4 regions of the uncultured Citricoccus sp. genome follow, and region 3 is predicted to be linked to each of the others. Evidence: riboswitches for the same ligand, from Rfam matches in the RefSeq annotation. Region 3 holds a riboswitch; each other region holds the start of a gene.
The links. A riboswitch is a leader RNA that binds a small molecule or an ion and turns the genes downstream of it on or off. The one in region 3 is predicted to bind thiamine pyrophosphate.
Positions count from the first base shown of each region.

Region 1: another riboswitch for thiamine pyrophosphate. It lies ahead of thiC (phosphomethylpyrimidine synthase ThiC); the one in region 3 lies ahead of Q0283_RS07725 (ECF transporter S component).
Region 2: another riboswitch for thiamine pyrophosphate. It lies ahead of Q0283_RS00445 (thiamine ABC transporter substrate binding subunit); the one in region 3 lies ahead of Q0283_RS07725 (ECF transporter S component).
Region 4: another riboswitch for thiamine pyrophosphate. It lies ahead of thiO (glycine oxidase ThiO); the one in region 3 lies ahead of Q0283_RS07725 (ECF transporter S component).

Region 1 is NZ_CALMQR010000057.1:4,703-9,190, reverse strand. It holds gene thiC (phosphomethylpyrimidine synthase ThiC) at 178-1,908, opposite strand; TPP riboswitch at 1,907-2,016, opposite strand; gene Q0283_RS06360 (hypothetical protein) at 2,099-2,605, opposite strand; gene Q0283_RS06355 (DUF6176 family protein) at 3,043-3,477, opposite strand; gene Q0283_RS06350 (Hpt domain-containing protein) at 3,788-4,201, opposite strand.
Region 2 is NZ_CALMQR010000008.1:12,009-16,496, forward strand. It holds gene Q0283_RS00435 (sulfatase) at 1-604, shown strand, start outside; gene Q0283_RS00440 (formylglycine-generating enzyme family protein) at 609-1,520, opposite strand; TPP riboswitch at 1,720-1,823, shown strand; gene Q0283_RS00445 (thiamine ABC transporter substrate binding subunit) at 1,875-2,987, shown strand; gene Q0283_RS00450 (iron ABC transporter permease) at 3,019-4,488, shown strand, end outside.
Region 3 is NZ_CALMQR010000069.1:45,674-50,161, reverse strand. It holds gene Q0283_RS07735 (energy-coupling factor transporter transmembrane protein EcfT) at 1-151, opposite strand, end outside; gene Q0283_RS07730 (ABC transporter ATP-binding protein) at 148-1,779, opposite strand; gene Q0283_RS07725 (ECF transporter S component) at 1,776-2,504, opposite strand; TPP riboswitch at 2,598-2,701, opposite strand; gene Q0283_RS07720 (FAD-dependent oxidoreductase) at 2,771-4,288, opposite strand; gene Q0283_RS07715 (APC family permease) at 4,455-4,488, shown strand, end outside.
Region 4 is NZ_CALMQR010000103.1:36,692-41,179, forward strand. It holds gene Q0283_RS12410 (IclR family transcriptional regulator) at 60-836, shown strand; TPP riboswitch at 1,204-1,305, shown strand; gene thiO (glycine oxidase ThiO) at 1,299-2,606, shown strand; gene thiS (sulfur carrier protein ThiS) at 2,610-2,849, shown strand; gene Q0283_RS12425 (thiazole synthase) at 2,853-3,692, shown strand; gene moeB (molybdopterin-synthase adenylyltransferase MoeB) at 3,689-4,488, shown strand, end outside.

The sequences.
Region 1 (4,488 bases), on a different contig from region 3:
GGTTCTGACCGGGGCCGCTGGCGGACCTGACTCCGCGGGGCCCGGTGGTGTGTCACGCCAGGTGCACCCGCGGCTGGGGGCTTACCAAGACCGCGTCGGCCGGTGCTGCTGGCCTCGTGTCATCGAGGCCAGCAGCACCGGCGCAGGTTCCTCTGGTCGAGGGCCGAGTGAGCGTGTTCAGGGTTTGGAGAGCGTGGGGGTCTCTAGGTAGATCTTGCCGCCGGCGGCTTGGAATTCATCGGATTTGGCCTGCATTCCGGCGATTGCTGCTTGGGCCTGTGCGCTGCCGTACTGGTCGCGGATGTCCTGGGAGATGCGCATGGAGCAGAACTTCGGTCCGCACATCGAGCAGAAGTGGGCCGTCTTGGCCGGTTCGGCCGGCAATGTCTCGTCGTGGAAGGCCTCCGCGGTGTCGGGGTCCAGGGATAGCGCGAACTGGTCGCGCCAGCGGAACTCGAAGCGGGCCTTGGACAGCGCGTCGTCCCGTTCGGTCGCACCCGGGTGGCCCTTAGCCACATCGGCGGCGTGGGCGGCGATCTTGTAGGTGATGACCCCGGTCTTCACGTCGTCCTTGTTGGGCAGTCCCAGGTGTTCTTTCGGGGTGACGTAGCACAGCATCGCGGTGCCGTAGCGGGCGATCTCGGTGGCCCCGATGGCCGAAGTGATGTGGTCATAACCCGGGGCGATGTCGGTCACCAGCGGGCCCAGGGTGTAGAACGGGGCTCCCTGGCATAGCTGTTGTTGGCGTTCCACGTTCTCGCGCACCAGGTGCAGGGGAACGTGTCCGGGGCCTTCGACCATGACTTGCACGTCGTGGGCCCAGGCCCGTGCTGTGAGTTCTGCCAGGGTGTCCAGTTCGGCGAACTGGGCGGCGTCGTTGGCGTCGGCGATCGAGCCCGGGCGCAGGCCGTCTCCGAGGGAGAAGGCCACGTCGTACCGGGCGAAGATCTCGCACAGCTCGTCGAAGTGGGTGTAGAGGAAGTTCTCCTGATGGTGGGCCAGGCACCACCCGGCCATGATCGACCCGCCGCGCGAGACGATACCGGTGACCCGTTCGGCGGTCAGTGGCACGTAGCGCAGCAGCACCCCGGCGTGGATGGTCATGTAGTCCACGCCCTGTTCGCATTGTTCCAGCACCGTGTCGCGGAAGATCTCCCAGGTCAGGGCGTTGGCCTCCCCGTTGACTTTCTCTAGCGCCTGGTAGATCGGGACCGTGCCGATCGGTACGGGGGAGTTGCGGATGATCCATTCCCGGGTGGTGTGGATGTCCTCTCCGGTGGAGAGGTCCATCACCGTGTCCGCTCCCCATCGGGTGGCCCACTGCATCTTGTCGACCTCCTCGGCGATGGAGCTGGTGACCGCGGAGTTGCCGATGTTGGCGTTGATCTTCACCAAGAATGCCTTGCCGATGATCATCGGTTCGGACTCGGGGTGGTTGATGTTGGCCGGGATGATGGCCCGGCCAGCGGCCAGTTCGGAGCGGACCAGTTCGACGTCGCACTGCTCGCGCAGGGCCACGTAGCGCATCTCCTCGGTGATGATTCCGGCCCGGGCGTAGTGCATCTGGGTGACGGTCCGCCCCGCCTTGGCCCGCAACGGCACCGCCCGGGTTCCCTTCCACTCCTGGGACGCGGCCCCGCGGCGCAGAGCCGAGCGGCCATCGTCAAGGAGGTTCCGTTCCCGGCCGGCGTATTCCTCGACGTCACCGCGCCCCTGGATCCAGGACGCCCGGCTCGGTGGCAACCCGATCACCGGGTCGCTGCCCGGCCCGGCCGTGCGGTAGATCCGCAGCGGTGGGTTCGCTATTCCGCCCGGGGAATCGTTCAAGGTGATCTCGGTGACCGGCACGGCAAGCCCGTGCTCGGTGTTGTGGAGATACGCCAGGGCGTGCGCATTGGATGCACTCATCAGATGTGTTCCTACTTCCTTCGCCGGCATGACCCGGACAGGTTCGACGGTCGCAGGCTGCCTCAGCCCGATCTCAGCCCCTGCAATGGGGCTCCCGTGTGGACGGCAACGACACTAACACCATGGCGGGCCGGTCTGGTGCCGCTCAGACTTGCTTAACGCCTCGTTCCACCGGCCCGTCGCGGGCGCACTATTGGGGCTCGGGGTGGCTGAGGGACCCGTAGGCGAGGACCTTCCACGCGGCACCGTTCCAGCGCATCACCATCGGCACGGTACGGGGATCGGCCGGGGCTCCCCAGTCCTCGGGATGGTCGGGGCGGGCGTAGAGGACCTCGGTATCCGGGCCCAGTGGCGGCAGACCCGTAGCGGAGTGAGACCACCCGGCCGCCTCCACCTGCCGCAACTGTTGGAGCCGGTCGGCGGCGAAGTGCTTCCAGAGCGGATGGGCCGGCCCGTCCAGACAGGACAACCGCTCGGCCAGCCGTTTCGGGCAGAGCCGGCGCAGTCGTGCGCCGTGGTCCTGGGCCCAGTCCCGGGCCCACGCCAATCGCAGCGTTGGGTCGATCAGGGGCCACGCCCCGGGCAGGTCACCGGTGGCCACGTGCTCGCGGAAAGCCACGGCAACCTCTCCGACCCGCAGCAGGGCCGTCAGGGTGTGCTGTTCGGTGCGGGGTGGGGGGGTCGATGGCGTCTGCATCCGGGTCCTTCGTGGGTGGACATCATGGGTATCAACACATTTGGTGGCCTGCGCGGAGACAGGCTCGGGCAGGGCCTTGAGAGAGGGAGCGGCACGTCATGAGGGTCGTGCCGCTCTCAGGAGGGGCGCTCGTCCGGGCACGCTCCTGCGCGGCGGTAAACCGCTCGCCCGGCAGGTTTAGCGGATAGGCGAGGCCTTGCCCGGGATTGCGCGACGCGGATGGATGCCGCCTGTAGCCTGACGAAGGTCTTCGAGGATGGTCGGAGCGACGGCGTTGGCCCAGGCCGCGACGAGCCTCCACGGATTGGTTCTGCGTCCCCGCGTCCACCGGACATCCATGCTCTGGACCGGATGACCAGACGCAGATCACCGCGGATCTGTGGCCGTGACCGAGGTCACCCGGGATCACTTGAGCCTTTTCTGCGACACCTCACCGCTTAGGAAACTTCAGACCCCGCATATTGGCGGGCAGTCCCGACTCCGTCCCCTCGGGGGTCCATGGTGGCGAGCACTGATTCTCGGCTCCCGAGTCCCGCGGCGGCTCGGATTCCTTCGGTCGTCAGGAGGATTTGCGGGGTGAACTCATCCACCGGGAAGGTGTCGTCGATGCAGGCCTGCCAGAACCGGGTGTGATGTTCGTCGAACCAGTGGTCAAAGGGTTCTGCGGATCTGTCGTGGTCGTCCTGCAGGCTGTACCAGTACAGATAGTCCGCCCCGTTCACCGTTTCGGTGAAGATCGCCTCCACATACATGTGCTCCCGTTTCATGATCTCTCCCACCGCGCAGCGATGGGCCTCCATGAAACGCACCCACTCATCCGCTAGCGCTCGGGATCCAGGACGCAACCGGAATCGAGTCAAACTGAAGATCATTCGACCATGTCCTCTCCACTCATGTCACCGGCTGCTCCTGTCCGGGGCCGCCCACGGAAGTAACTGCACGGTCCAGGGCCTGGACCTGGGTGGGAGTAATCGGAGCCTCGGTTCCTCAGCGGGTAGGAGGACGATGGGGTCGGAGGCCGCCGGGCAGCCCGAATCCCTCGATGGTCCCGGCCTCGTTTTCATTGACCACCGCGGACTGGGTGTCCGTGTGGCGGTTCCATGGCCCCTGAAGGGACCTCGCTGACAGTTCGTCATCGTTCCTGGTGACCTTCCTGGTGATTGGTGGCTACCCCGGGCGTGTTTACGTTCCACGGGATTCTCTGGAGGTGTCTGTGACAGGCAGGATCGGTCGGTGGAGAAAGAGGTGCAGGTGGTGCCGGGTTTCCTGGGCCAGTTGCCGCAGACCGGTGATGATCTCGGTCCGTTGCTGCCCTGTCGGCCAGCGCTGGTCGTCCGGTGGTATCGGTGCAATGCGTTCTTGGAGTTGGGCGGCCGCTGCGGACAAGGCGGTCGCGCCAGCCATCGCTGAGGAGACTTTGAGGCTCTGAACGGCGTCCAGCCATCCCTCGGCGTCTCTGGTGATGAGCGCGCGGTCGAGCCGATCGACTCGGTGATCCAGGAGCTGCATGTACCGAGCAAGAAATCCCCATGTCGGTGGCCCGTCGCCGAGCTCTTCGACGAGCTCGATGAGGACGTCGGTGTCCAGGATGGGCATGGGGGACGACGTAGATGGGTCCAAGGTCTTCAGTGTCCTTACTATCTGGTCCAGGTCAATCCGGTCCGGGTGGTCATCGCGGAGACCGGGAGGCGCTGAGAGCCCCGCCCGAGACAGGCCCCTCGGAGTGCGGTAGGTGAGCGTCTGCGGTGCTCCGGGACGGACCACCGATGTCGGAGGAAAGCTCGGTCCGAGCGGTTCGCCGTTTCGGGACAACACGCGATGTAGAGGACGGTTCTGGGCGCGACCACCGAGACTGCAGCCACGACGTAGGCCGGAGGTCGGCG
Region 2 (4,488 bases), on a different contig from region 3:
GCTGGAACGCACCGGACTGGCGGAGAACACGGTGGTCGTCTTCACCTCGGACCACGGGGACATGTTCGGCGACCACGGCATGATGCTCAAGCACTTCACCCACTACCGGGGCGTGACCAACGTGCCACTGGTCATGAGGGTGCCCGCGGGACTGCCGGGGGCCGGCGTCGGGATCTCCCCGGCGGCGCGGACCGCGGCCTCGACGGCCCTGGTCTCGAACGCGGACCTGGTGCCCACCCTGCTGGAACTCACCGGGGTCTCGGGACACCGCGGCATCCAGGGCCGCAGCCTGGTCCCGCTGCTGCGGGGCGAGGCCTCCGTCCACCGCAGGGCACTGATCGTCGAGGAGGATCAGCCGTTCGGCCTCGACGGGCTGCCGGCCCCCGTGCACATCCGTTCGGTCATCACCCCCGAGGCCCGCTACACGCGGTACTTCGGCACCGACGCCGAGGAGCTGTACCTGCTCGACTCGGACCCGGAGGAGGCCCACAACCTGGCCGCCAGGCCGGGGTGCGAGGAGGTCGTGGACCGCATGCGCCAGCTGATGCTGGACGAGTTGCTGGCGCTGACCGACCACGGGGTCCGGGTGCGGGCGGCGGCCTGACCCGTCAGCCGACGGTCCGGAAGCCGCAGTTGCTGCTCGAGGAGTCCGGACTGTTCCTGCTCCGCGCTGCCACCCGGTACCGGTTGCAGTAGGAGTCGTGGCAGAGGAACGACCCTCCGCGCATGACCCTGCCCTCGCCGAACGGCGGCCCGGGGGGATTCTCCTCGGGACTGCGCCGGTAGTAGCGCGGCAGGAACCAGTCCTGGCACCACTCCCAGACGTTCCCGGCCATCTGGAACAGGCCGAACCCGTTGGCCGGGAACGTCCGCACCGGGGCCGTGGAGAGGAAACCGTCGTCGATCGTGTTCTCCACGGGGAAGCGTCCCTGGAAGATGTTGCAGTGGTGCTCGCCGCCCGGCACGAGCTCATCGCCCCAGGCGTAGCGGTGGCCCTGCAGCCCGCCGCGGGCCGCGTACTCCCATTGCGCCTCGTGCGGCAGGCGGCGCCCGGCCCACGCGCAGTAGGCCTGGGCGTCATTCCAGCTGACGTGGACCACCGGGTGGTCCTCGTCCGCCCGGGATCCCGGTCCGAGCGGGGCATGCCAGCACGCCCCGGGCACGTTGACCCACCAGGCCGTCCCCGGGACCGGGTTCGCGCCCGCCGGGTTCAGCCGACGAGCAATGAGTTCCAGGTGGAAGACCGCCGAGGACCCGAACCGTTCCGCCTCCGTGACGTACGCGGTCTGCTCCACGAACCGCCGGAAGTCGTCGACCGTCACGGTGGTGGCGTCCATGGAGAAGCCGTCCAACCGCACCGCGTGCACGGGCGTCTCACCGTCTGCGGGGTACCCCTCACCGAAGTGGTCCCCCATGAGGAACCGACCGGCGGGAACCTCAACCTGCTCGATGCCGTGGGTGGAGCTCGACTGGACCGGGCCCGTGTGGACGGCCCGAGACGCAGGCTCCCGCGGATCCATGTGCTGCGCACGTCCCGGCTCGGTACCGCCGGCAGCGGGATGACAACAGTCCACATCCACCTCTCAGGGCCGATTCGTCGTGCAGGTGCTCAGCCGGACAGCTCAGACAGGCAGGGCTTTTCCATTATGGTGCGCCGCCACGGCCGGTCACGTCAGCCGACCGAGATGACCCCGCCCCTCCCCCGGCACTAGACTGAAGGTTCAACGACAGGGGAGCGCCAGGCCGGCGCTGAGAGTGCGCACACCGCAGACCCTCGAACCTGCCCGGTTAGCACCGGCGAAGGAAGTCGAGCTTTCTCTCCTCGGGTCGGCGCACCCGCCGCCCCGTCCCCTCCAGAGGTATTGGAGGAACTCATGCACCACCTTTCCGCAGCGCCCACCAGCAGACGCCGTGCCCGTGGCGCCCTCGCGATCCTGGGCATCGCCGCGCTGGCCCTGACCGGCTGCTCGGTCGCGGACCAGTCCGGCGCGGGCGACGGCACGGCGCCGGCCACCACCGACGGCGCGAGCGGCGCCTCGGGAGCCGGCACCGGTGGCACGGTGACCGTGATGACCCACGACTCCTTCAACATCACCGAGGAGCAGATCGCCGCCTTCGAGCAGGAGTCCGGCTACGAGCTCACCACCACCGCCCCGGGCGACGCCGGCACCCTGGTCAACCAGCTGATCCTGTCCAAGGACAACCCCACCGTGGACGCGGTCTACGGCATCGACAATCTCTCGGCCCAGCGCGTCATCGACGAGGGCGTCGTCGCCGAGTACGCCTCCGGGGCGCTGCCGGAATCCGCCCAGGACCTCGTCGTCGAGGACCGGCTGACCCCCATCGACCAGGGCCAGGTCTGCGTCAACGTGGACGAGCAGTGGTTCGAGGAGAACGACCTCGCCGCGCCGACCACCCTGGAGGACCTGGCCAGGCCCGAGTACGCGCGGCTGTTCGTCACCACCAATCCGGTCACCTCCTCCCCCGGCCTGGCCTTCCTGGCCGCCACCGTGACCGAGAAGGGCGAGGACGGCTGGCAGGACTACTGGCAGCGGTTGCTCGAGGGCGGCACCAAGGTCGCCGCCGGCTGGTCGGACGCCTACTACTCCGACTTCTCCGCCGGCGAGGGCCAGGGCGCCTACCCGCTGGTGCTCAGCTACTCGTCCTCCCCCGCCTTCGCCCCGACCACCGGGGTCGTCGAGGACACCTGCACCACCCAGGTCGAGTACGCCGGCGTCGTGGAGGGCGCGAAGAACCCCGAGGGCGCGCAGGCGTTCATCGACTTCCTGCTCGCCGAGGACTTCCAGGCCTCGCTGCCGGAGAACATGTTCATGTACCCGGTGGACGAGTCCCTCGAGCTGCCGGCCGAATGGGCGCAGAACGCCACCCTCGTCGAGGACCCGATCGAGGCGGACCTGCGGCAGATCGCCGAGAAGCGCGAGGCCTGGCTCGAGGACTGGAACGCACTCTACGAGGCCGCGAGCTGATCGGCATCCCCCACCGGACAGGACGCGACGGATGAGCCTGGTCCCGGGAGACCCGGCCCTGGTCCCGACGCCGGCCCCCACCCGGGTGCCGGCGTCCGGTCGGGCCCCGGAGACCGGAACCGCCCCGCCGGGCGGTGACCGGGCGGACGTCGTGCCCGGGCGGTGGAGGCGTGCCGCCGGCCCGGTGGGCCGCGGGCTGGTGTGGACGGTGGTCGCCGCCGTCCCGCTGGCGTTCCTGGCGGTGTTCTTCCTGTGGCCCGTCGGGTCGATGCTGGCCCGTGGCGTGACGAACGCCGCCGGGCAGCTCGACCTCGGCGCCTTCGCCGAGGTGCTGGCCGAGTCGCGCACCTGGCGGCTCGTGGGGCAGACGCTGGGACTGGCGGTGGCCGGAACACTGGGATCGCTGCTGCTGGGGCTGCCCGGGGCGTACGTCCTGTACCGGTGCCGGTTCCCCGGGCGGAACCTGCTGCGCGGGCTGTCCACGGTGCCCTTCGTGCTGCCGACGGTGGTGGTGGGCACCGCGTTCCGGGCGCTGCTGGCCGAGAACGGCCCGCTGGGGTTCCTGGGGCTGGACCAGACGCTCACGGCCGTCGTGCTGGCGATGGTGTTCTTCAACTTCTCCGTGGTGGTGCGCCAGGTCGGTGCCCTGTGGTCCACGCTGGACCCGCGCACTGGGGAGGCCGCCCGGATGCTGGGGGCCTCGCCGTGGCGGACGTTCGTGACCGTCACCGTCCCGGCGCTGGGACCGGCGATCGCCTCGGCCGGGTCGCTGGTGTTCCTGTTCTGCTCGACGGCGTTCGGGATCGTGCAGACCCTGGGCCGGCCGGGCGTGGGCACCCTGGAGACCGAGATCTACATCCAGACGACGGCGTTCCTGGACCTGCGCACGGCGGCGGTGTTCTCCACGCTGCAGTTCGTGGTGGTGATCCTGGCGGTGACGCTGGCCAACCGGTTCCGCGCCGGGACCGAGACGGCGCTGCGGTTGCGCGAACCGACCTCCCACCCGCTGCGGCGCGCGGACGCGGTGCCGTTCGCGGTGACGATGCTGACCGTGGTGCTGCTGATCGCCGCGCCGATCGTGGCGCTGGTGGCGCGGTCCTTCCAGTCCTCGCAGGGCTGGGGGCTGCGCAACTACGAGCTCCTCGGCTCGAGCGCCGGGTCCGGGTTCGCCGGCGGGACCACGGTGCTGCAGGCCCTGGAGCACTCGGTGAAGATCGCCCTGGACGCCACGGTCATCACGCTGGTGGTCGGGGTGCCGCTGGCGCTGCTGCTGACCCGGCCGGTGCGCTCGCGGTGGGCGGTGCGGGCCCAGCGGCTGTTCGACGCGGCGATCATGCTGCCGCTGGGGGTGTCCGCGGTGACGGTGGGCTTCGGGTTCGTGGTGTCCCTCGTGGCCTCCGCCCCGCAGCTGGCGTACTCGGGCGCGCTGGTGCCGCTGGCCCAGGCCGTGGTCGCGCTGCCGCTCGTCGTCCGTTCGCTGGTGCCGGTGCTGCGGGCCGTG
Region 3 (4,488 bases):
GCACCAGGCCCGAGGACACCCAGTCCATGGACGCCACCAGCACGGCGGTGACCGGCAGCAGGGCGGCCAGTTTCGCCAGCGGGTGGGCCCGCTCCATCGGGGAGCCCGCCACGGGGCGGGAGGGGGCCGGGGCGGTCAGGACGGCGCTCATGTCAGCTCCACCACCCGGGCGTCGAGGGCCGCGGCGAAGTCCTGGTCATGGGTCACCGCGACGACGGAGCTGCCCTCGGTGACGAGCCGGCGCAGCATCCCGGTCAGCACCGCCCAGGTGTTGGCGTCCTGCCCGAAGGTCGGCTCGTCGAGGAACACCACGTCCGGGCCCGTGGCCAGCACGGTGGCCACGGACAACCGGCGCTTCTCCCCACCGGAGAGCGTGAAGGGGTTGACCTCGGCCAGTCCGGTTAGTCCCATGGCCTCGAGCAATTCGTCGGCGCGGCCCCGGGCCTGTGCGGCCGACCACCGCAGCGTGCCCGTCCGGTGGTCCCGGGCGTGACGCGGCCCGAAGGCCAGTTCCTCGCGCACCGTGGCCGCGACGAACTGGTGCTCGGGCTCCTGGAACACCGTGCCGATCCGGCTCACCAGGTCCCGGGCGGGCCAGCGGTGGGGGTCGTCCGGCAGCCGGACCCCGTGTCCCTTCAGGGCGGCGGTGGCGGTCAGCGTCCCGGCGTGGGCCGGGATGAGCCCGGCCAGGGTCAGCAGCAGCGTGGACTTGCCCACCCCGTTCGGCCCGGTCACGACGACGGCCTCCCCGGCCTCCACGGTCACGTCCAGTCCGTGTTGCACCGGGACCGGCGGTGGCCCGAGGCGGCGGCGCCAGCCGGGCCTCACCGCGTGCCGGGACACCGCCAGGTCCCGGGCGGACAACAGCGCGGTCCCCGTGGGGTCCCGGTGACCGGCAGGGTCCCGGTGACCGGCAGGGTCCCGGTGACCGGCAGGGTCCCGTCGCGGGCTCCGTGCCGGTCCGGAGGGCTCCGCGGCCGGCCGCGGACCACCGGGGGCGGGGGTGACGGGTTCGGGCACCACCCCGGGCACCCACACCCCGGCCGCGGCCAGTTCCTCCCGGACGGGGCCGGGTGCGAGCAGCGCGGCGGGGGTGCCGTCGTGGCTGATGCCCCCGCCCGGTTCCAGGACGAGCAACCGGTCCACGTGCCGGGCCCACGTCCCGAGCCGGTGCTCCACGACCACGAGGGTGGCGCCGATGGCCTCGACCACCGCCAGGACGGCGTCGCGGACCTCGAGCACACCGGCGGGGTCGAGGTTGGCGGTCGGCTCGTCGAGCAGGACCAGCGGCGGGCGCATGGCCAGGACCCCGGCCAGGGCCATCCGTTGCTTCTGCCCGCCGGACAGTCGCGACGTGTCCCGCCACAGGGCGATGCCCTCGTCCTCCCCCAGCCCGACCGCGGCCAGGGCGTGTCGGACCCGGTCCCAGATCTCGTCCGGCGGGACGCGGAGGTTCTCCGCGCCGAAGGCCACGTCGTCCCCCACGCGCGAGAGGATCACCTGTGTCTCGGGGTCCTGCTGCACCAACCCGGCGTGGCCGCGCAGCTCGCGGGTGGGCACGCCGTCCAGCAGCAGCCGGCCGGTCTCCTCCGAGTCGTCCGCCGGGTCCAGCACGCCGGCCAGTCCGTGCAGCAGAGTGGACTTCCCGGCCCCGGAGGGCCCGGCGAGCAGGACCCGCTGCCCCGGTGGGATGGTCAGGTCCAGGCCGGCGACGGCGGCCCGGTCGCGTCCGGCGTGCCGCCAGCCCCAGCCCTGCGCGGTGACGGTGGCCGCGGTCACCCCCGGCCCGCCGGTTCCCGGTGGGCGCCGCGGGACGGGAGGGCGGCCAGTGCGCCCGTGGCCGCCAGGGCGCGGGTGGCCAGCCAGCTCAGCAGGCCGGCGATGACGATCCCGGAGATGCCGGTGAACCCCACGTAGAGCCACTTCCAGGCCAGCGTGTACTCGGGGAACCAGGCGAACAGGAAGGCCTCGTTGAGACCGCAGGCCACTCCCGCGGCGGCACCGGCCAGCAGGGCCACGGGAAGGGTGAAGCGACGGTAGAGGAACAGGAGGAAGACCAGCTCGGCCCCGATGCCCTGGACGAGTCCGGAGGCCAGCACGGTCAGGCCGAACTGGGACCCCAGCAACGCGGAGACGGCGGCAGCCACCAGTTCCGTGAACAGCGCGGCACCCGGTCTGCGGATCAGCAGTGCACCCAGGACCGCCGGGAACAGCCACATGCCGGCGACCAGTCCCGACGACGGCGGGAACGCCAGGAACACCCCGCCCAGTCCCGCATAGGCCAGGTTCCAGGCCCAGAAGACCACGCCGCTGGCCACGGCGACGACGGCGGCCACGACGATGTCCACCACGCGCCAGGTGTGGCGGGAGGAGGTGCGGTGGGCGGAGGTGCGGTGGGCGGGGCCGCGCGGGTCGTGGTGTGGGCGGGAGCGCCCGGGACGGTCCGGTGTACCGGCCGGCGGGGTGGCCTGGTGATCACTGCCGGGGGTCTGCGTCGAGACCATGTGATGTCCTCCTCAAGGATCCAAGGAGGGGAATGGAACGCACGCCGCCCGAACCCTCGGGATCCGGGCGCGTCAGGCACCGGGCCCCACGCTCCATCGGAGAACTCGACTTCCTTCGCCGGTACTAACCGGAGCAGGTTCGAGGGTCTGCGCTGGGCGCACTCTCAGCGCCGGGCGGCGCTCCCCTGTCGTTCACGATGTGGCACCAGCATAGGGCACCACCCCCGACCCCTCGGCCACGGTCCTCCCGTTGCGGGGAACGGCTCTCAGTCCGCCCGCCCCCTGGCATCCGTGGGTGCCCGCAGGCCCGTGACCGCCGGCCCCTCGAGCAGGGTGCCGTCCGCGGTGAAGCGTGATCCGTGCAGTGGGCAGTCCCAGGAGCGCTCGGCGTCGTTCCAGGAGACGATGCCGCCCAGGTGCGGGCAGACCGCCGACATCCGGCAGGTCACCCCGTCCACCGTGGAGACCGCCACGGGCCGGCCGTGGTCCCGGCCCACCGTGCCCTGGCCCTCGGCCGGAGGCTCCTGGGGCAGGGGTCTGCGTGCGGCCGACGTCCAGCCGCCGGCCAACCGGGCACCGACGGCGGCGTTGTCCCTCAGGCCGGTCAGCAGGTCGGCCGGCGAGGTGAGGCGACGATCCATCGGCCTGGCCCAGTCCGTGGCACCGCCGAGGATCTGCGCGGAGATCCGCAGGGCGGCCGACACGCCGTTGGTCAGGCCCCACTTGTTGAAGCCGGTGGCCAGGTAGACGTGGCCACCGCCGCGGGGCAGTGTCCCCACGAAGGGGACGAGGTTGGCCGAGCGGTAGTCCTGCGCGGACCAGGCGTGCGTGCGCTCCGCTCCGGGGAAGTGCTCCCGGGTCCACGCCTCGAGGGCGTCCACGGCGGCCTGCGGTGAGGCCGATCGCCCCACCACGTGGCCGTTGCCGCCCACGAGCAGCAGCTCACCGTCGTCGATGGGGGCCGTGCGCAGGCTGCGGGACGGACTGTCCGCGGAGAGGTACATCGCCTGGGGAACGGGCCCCGGCACCCGGTAGGACTGTGCGTAGGAACGGTGTGGACTGAGCTTGGCGAAGTAACCGCCGCGGTCCAGGACCGGGGCCCCTGTGGTCAGGACCAGCTGCCCGGCCCTGATCTCCCCCGCGGAGGTGTGAACGGCCAGCGGGGACCGGTAGCCCGCGCCCGTGAGCCGCACCCCCTCCACCAGCGTCCCGCCGAGCCGGCGGAACTCGGTGGCCAGGGCGTCGAGCACCTGCATCGGGTGCACCTGCGCCTGGTCCTCCAGCCGGATCGCCCCGGCCACGGGGTAGGGCAGGTCCGTCTCCCGTGTCCAGGTCACGTCCAGGCCCGCGGCGCGGTCGGCCTCCAGCTCGGAGTGCAGCCGGGACAGGCCCTCGTGGGTGGTGGCGTAGGTGTAGGCGGGCCTGCGCTGGTAGTCGATCCCGTTCTCGTCCAGGTAGCGCAGCAGCCAGGACTGCCCCCGGCGGTTGCCCTCCACGTAGGAGCGCAGCACCTGGTCCGACTGGTGACGGCTGATCTCCGCCAGGGTGGTGCCCTGGAGCAGCGAGACCTTCGCGGTGGTGTTCCCGGTGGCCACGGCCCCCACCGAGCGGGCCTCGACCACGGCCACGCGCTGGCCCGCGCGCGCCAGCAGGACGGCGGTGGCCAGCCCGGTCAAGCCCGCGCCGGCGACCACGGTGTCGAACCGGTCACCCGGGGAGAGGTGGTCGGTGCCGGTGGCGGGGACCGGGTGGGTGTCATGCCAGAGGGACGTCCTGGGGTCCATGCTGCATCCGTCCTGTTCCGTCCTGCGGGATCCGATGGCGGACGCGTCCCGCGCGGGGAGGCGAACACCGTCATCGTAGAGGGGCCCCGTGCGCATCGCACCCTCTCAGACCCCGGATGCGCACGGGGACTCGGCACCCCGCCCCGGCGCCGTCTACTGTGATCCCATGCCCTCCACCACAGCCTCCGGCGAGACCCGGT
Region 4 (4,488 bases), on a different contig from region 3:
CGGACTTTCCCGACGGATAGGATGGCGGCTTGGCCAGAGGAAAGCAGGGGATTAAAGGCATGGCTGCGGAGTCGAGTTCGGGGACCACCCCCATCTTGGTGTTGCACAAGGTCGCTGAGATCCTCAACTGCTTCTCCGTGGAGGAGCCGGACCCCACGCTGCAGCAGATCGTGCGTCTGACCGGGCTTCCTCCCAGCACGTGCCAGCGCCTGGTGCAAAACTTGGTGCGGGAGGGTTTTCTGGACCGCGACGGCGACCGATACCGCATCGGGATCGGCCTGGTCAGGTGGGCTACGCCCGGGACTTTAGGACTGGATGTGGTGCGGTTGGTCAGGCCGGTGCTACAAGACCTTCGCGATGAAACCGGTGAGACGGCGTGCTTCTACGTGCGCGACGGTGCGTTCAGAACAGTGGTTGCGGTCGCTGAGACCCGCCACGTGGTCATGCGCCCCTTCATGGTCGGTCAAGTCATGCCCATTCATGCTGGAGCCCCCGGCAAGATCTTCTTGGCCTTCGATCCCGAGGCCAGGGACGCCCTTGTGGGTTCTTCCCTCGATCGGTTCACGCAATTCACTCCACAAAGCCTGGAACTACTGGACGCCCAGAGTCAGCAAGCCCAGGAGATGGGTTATTTCGCGGCGTTCGGCGAGCGACACGAAGACGTCGGTTCCATTAGCGCCCCGGTCTTCAACCACACCGGTCAACTGGCAGGAGTAATCGGGCTGGGTTTCCCCACCCAACGCGTCGGGCCGGACGATGTTGAACGGCTGGGGCCCATCGTGGCTCGGTCTGGGCGTGCTGCGAGCAACGCGCTGGGGTACGCGACCACGCCGTAAGCCCCCTATTAGCTGGAAGGTCGGCCGGTTCGGTTCGCGAGCCGCGCCTGCGCACGGGGCTTTATGCCTTAAGACCACAAAAAGCGGATCCGTCCTCGGTTGCCCAGCCGCCGGTGGCCCCGTCGGCCTGACCCCGGTGATTGCACCCGCCCACCCGAGCGACTGGTCATCGGGCCACCCCATGCTTTTGATGGCAAACCTTTAGTGCGATGGGTGCCCCTCCCCCGCGTCCCCACGGTGACGATCGGCCCGCCCGGCCCCTTCTGAGATGGGCCGGGGCATGCTTACCAACCCGAGCTCGGCGGGTGTTGCACTCGTCTGCCGGTGATGAAGTCGGGGATAGGATGGGCGCACGCTGCCAATAGTCAGCGAGTTCTGCGGGAGCCCCATCGGGGCTGAGAGGGCTTAAGAGCCGACCGCCACACCTGATGCGGATCATGCCGCCGGAGGAAAGGACATGCGGTGAGTGCTGCGTACCCTGCCGTCTCTTCACGTCCCGCAATCGATGCAGTCGATGTCGCGGTGGTGGGTGCCGGACTGATTGGCCTGGCCACTGCCTGGGAACTGCGTCGACGCGGCCGCTCGGTGGTGGTGATCGATCCAGCCCCGGGGGAAGGGGCTTCGAGGGCGGCTGCCGGGATGCTGGCCCCGGTGAGCGAGGTTCAGTATCAGCAACAGGCCCTCTATCCGCTGATGAGCGCCTCGGCCGCCGAATACCCGGGTTTCGTCGAGACCCTCGAACGGGACTCCGGGAAAAGCGTCGGTTACCGGGTCACTGAGACCTTGGTGTGCGGTGTCGATATCGCGGACCGCCAGGGCCTCACCGATCTGAGCCAGTTACAGCAACGCCATGGCATGGCGGTGGAGCAGTTGCCCCTGGGCGAGGCCCGTTCGCTTGAACCGGCCCTGTCACCGCGTCTTTCAGCCGTGTTCCGTGCCCCCGCCGATCATCAGGTCGACCCTCGCCGGTTGGTGGCGGGATTACTGAGGGTCCTGACCGGTCAAGACGGGACCGCGAGGCCACCAGACGGGAGTACGGATGGCGGCCTGGGGTGTGTGCGACGCGAACGGGCCAAGGCGTTGTTGCGGAACAGACGCGGGGCCGTGGCCGGTGTCATGCTGGCCAACGGGCAGCAGATATTGGCCGCTGAAACCGTTCTGGCCCCCGGCCTGGGCGCCGAGGGGTTTGAGGGTTTGCCGGCCAATTGCCGCCTGCCGCTGCGTCCTGTTCATGGCGACATCCTCCGGGCTCGCCTCCCACCGGGCGCGCGACCTTTGATCGAGCGGACCGTCCGCGGCCTGGTGCATGGTGTGGCGGTCTATCTCGTACCGCGCACGGACGGCACGGTCGTGATCGGGGCTACTTCTCGCGAGGATGACCAGTCGGGAGCCAATGCCGGCGGAGTGTTCCGGTTGCTGCGCGACGCCCAGGCCCTGGTGCCGGGGGTCGTCGATCTGGAGCTGATGGAGGTCATGGCCCGGGCCCGTCCCGGAACACCCGATGACGTGCCCTACCTTGGCCGTGTTCGTGGGCACGGCGGTGGCTTCGTGCCCGGCCTGGTGGTCTCCACCGGGTATTTCCGCCACGGTGTACTCCTTGCCCCGTTGGCCGCCCGCCTCGCCGCCCAGTTGATCACGGGTGAGACGGGAGCCGAACCGGATATCGATGCCGCGCATCTTGCCGCCACTGACCCGCAGCGCTTCGAACCGTCGGTCCTCGACCGTCAGGTGGTGTCCCCTTCGCACGTGTGTACCCGAGAACAGGAGTAGTTGATGCCGACCATCACCCTCAACGGCGCCCCCCGGGTCGTGTCTGGTGACACGACCATCATTGATCTGGTCTCCCAAACCGCGGCTCGGCCCCTGGCCAGCGATGGACGCCCGCTGGACGGAGGCGGGCTGGGTATGGCGGTAGCGGTCGACGCCGCGGTGGTTCCCCGTAGCCGGTGGTCTCGCACTCCCGTGCTCGAGGGCCAGACCATCGAGATCATTACCGCCGTCCAGGGAGGTTGACACGTGGGTACCACCGCACGCCCAGACCCGTTCGTTCTCGACGAGGTGGAGTTGTCCTCGCGGTTGATTATGGGGACCGGGGGTTTGAGCTCTCTGCACACCCTGGAGCGGGCCCTGCGGGCTTCCGAGACTGAATTGACCACGGTGGCTCTGCGCCGTTACACCCCCAGGCAGGGAGACAGTTTGTTCTCGGTGCTGGAACGCAACCGGATTCGTGTCTTGCCCAACACCGCCGGGTGTTATACCGCCCGCGACGCTGTGCTGACGGCGGAGCTGGGTCGGGAGGCCTTGGAGACCGATTGGGTCAAGCTCGAGGTCATCGCGGACGAGGACACCTTGTTGCCCGACGTCTCCGAGTTGCTCGAGGCCACCGAGCAGTTGGTCGCCCGAGGCTTCAAGGTTTTCGCATACACCTCCGATGACCCGGCCGTTGCACGCCGGTTGGAGGACCTGGGAGCGACCGCCGTCATGCCCCTGGGGGCACCCATCGGCACCGGACTCGGCATTCTCAACCCTCATAACATTGAACTCATCACCTCTCGGGCCCGGGTGCCTGTGGTCCTCGACGCGGGCATCGGCACCGCCTCCGAGGCCGCCTGGGCTATGGAACTAGGGTGTGATGCCGTGCTACTGGCCAGCGCTGTGACCCGGGCCCAGGACCCCGTGGCGATGGCTACGGCCATGCGCCATGCCGTGGCCGCGGGACGACTAGCCGCCGGCGCCGGCCGTATCCCCGCGCGCCGCCACGCCGTCGCGTCCTCGCCCACGACCGGGCTGATCGCCACCGACGCCTCAGAGACTGTGGCGCGCGGAGACTGGGCACCCACCGGGGCAAGCCGATGACTCCGCTGCCTCCACTCGTAACTCCCGGCCCGCAGCTGACGGGCGAGGAGCTCGAACGGTACGCCCGTCACCTGTCTCTGCCCCAGATCGGGCTCCTCGGCCAACAGCGAATCAAGAATGCCCGAGTCCTCGTCATCGGCGCCGGCGGACTCGGAACTCCAGCGCTGCAGTACCTGGCCGCCGCCGGGGTCGGCACGCTCGGCATTGTCGACGATGACGTGGTGGCACTGTCCAATCTGCAACGCCAGGTGATTCATACGGTCGCCGACGTTGGCAGGCTCAAGACGGATTCAGCGGCCGACGCGGTGGCCCGTCTCAATCCACAGGTTCAAGTGCAGGTCCATCCCGTCCGCTTGACCGCAGACAATGCCGTGGACTTGGTGGGTCAGTACGACCTGGTGCTGGACGGGGCGGATAATTTCGCCACGCGGTACCTGGTCAGCGACGCTACAACGTTGACCGGGCGCCCCTGCGTGTGGGGGTCCATTCTGCGCTTTCAGGGACAGGTCAGCGTGTTCTGGGCCGGGCATGGACCCACTTACCGGGATCTCTATCCCGAGGCGCCCCCGCCCGGTGAGGTGCCCAGTTGCGCCGAAGGCGGAGTGATGGGGGTTCTTCCTGCCGTGATCGGTTCCGTCATGACCGCAGAAGCCATCAAGCTCATTACCGGCACCGGACAGCCTCTGATCGGGCGCATCCTGATGCACGACGCACTCATGATGACCTGGCGGGAACTGCAGCTCACCCCGGATCCGGACGCTGCCCCGGTCACGGCCGTGCACGAACCCAATCTCAC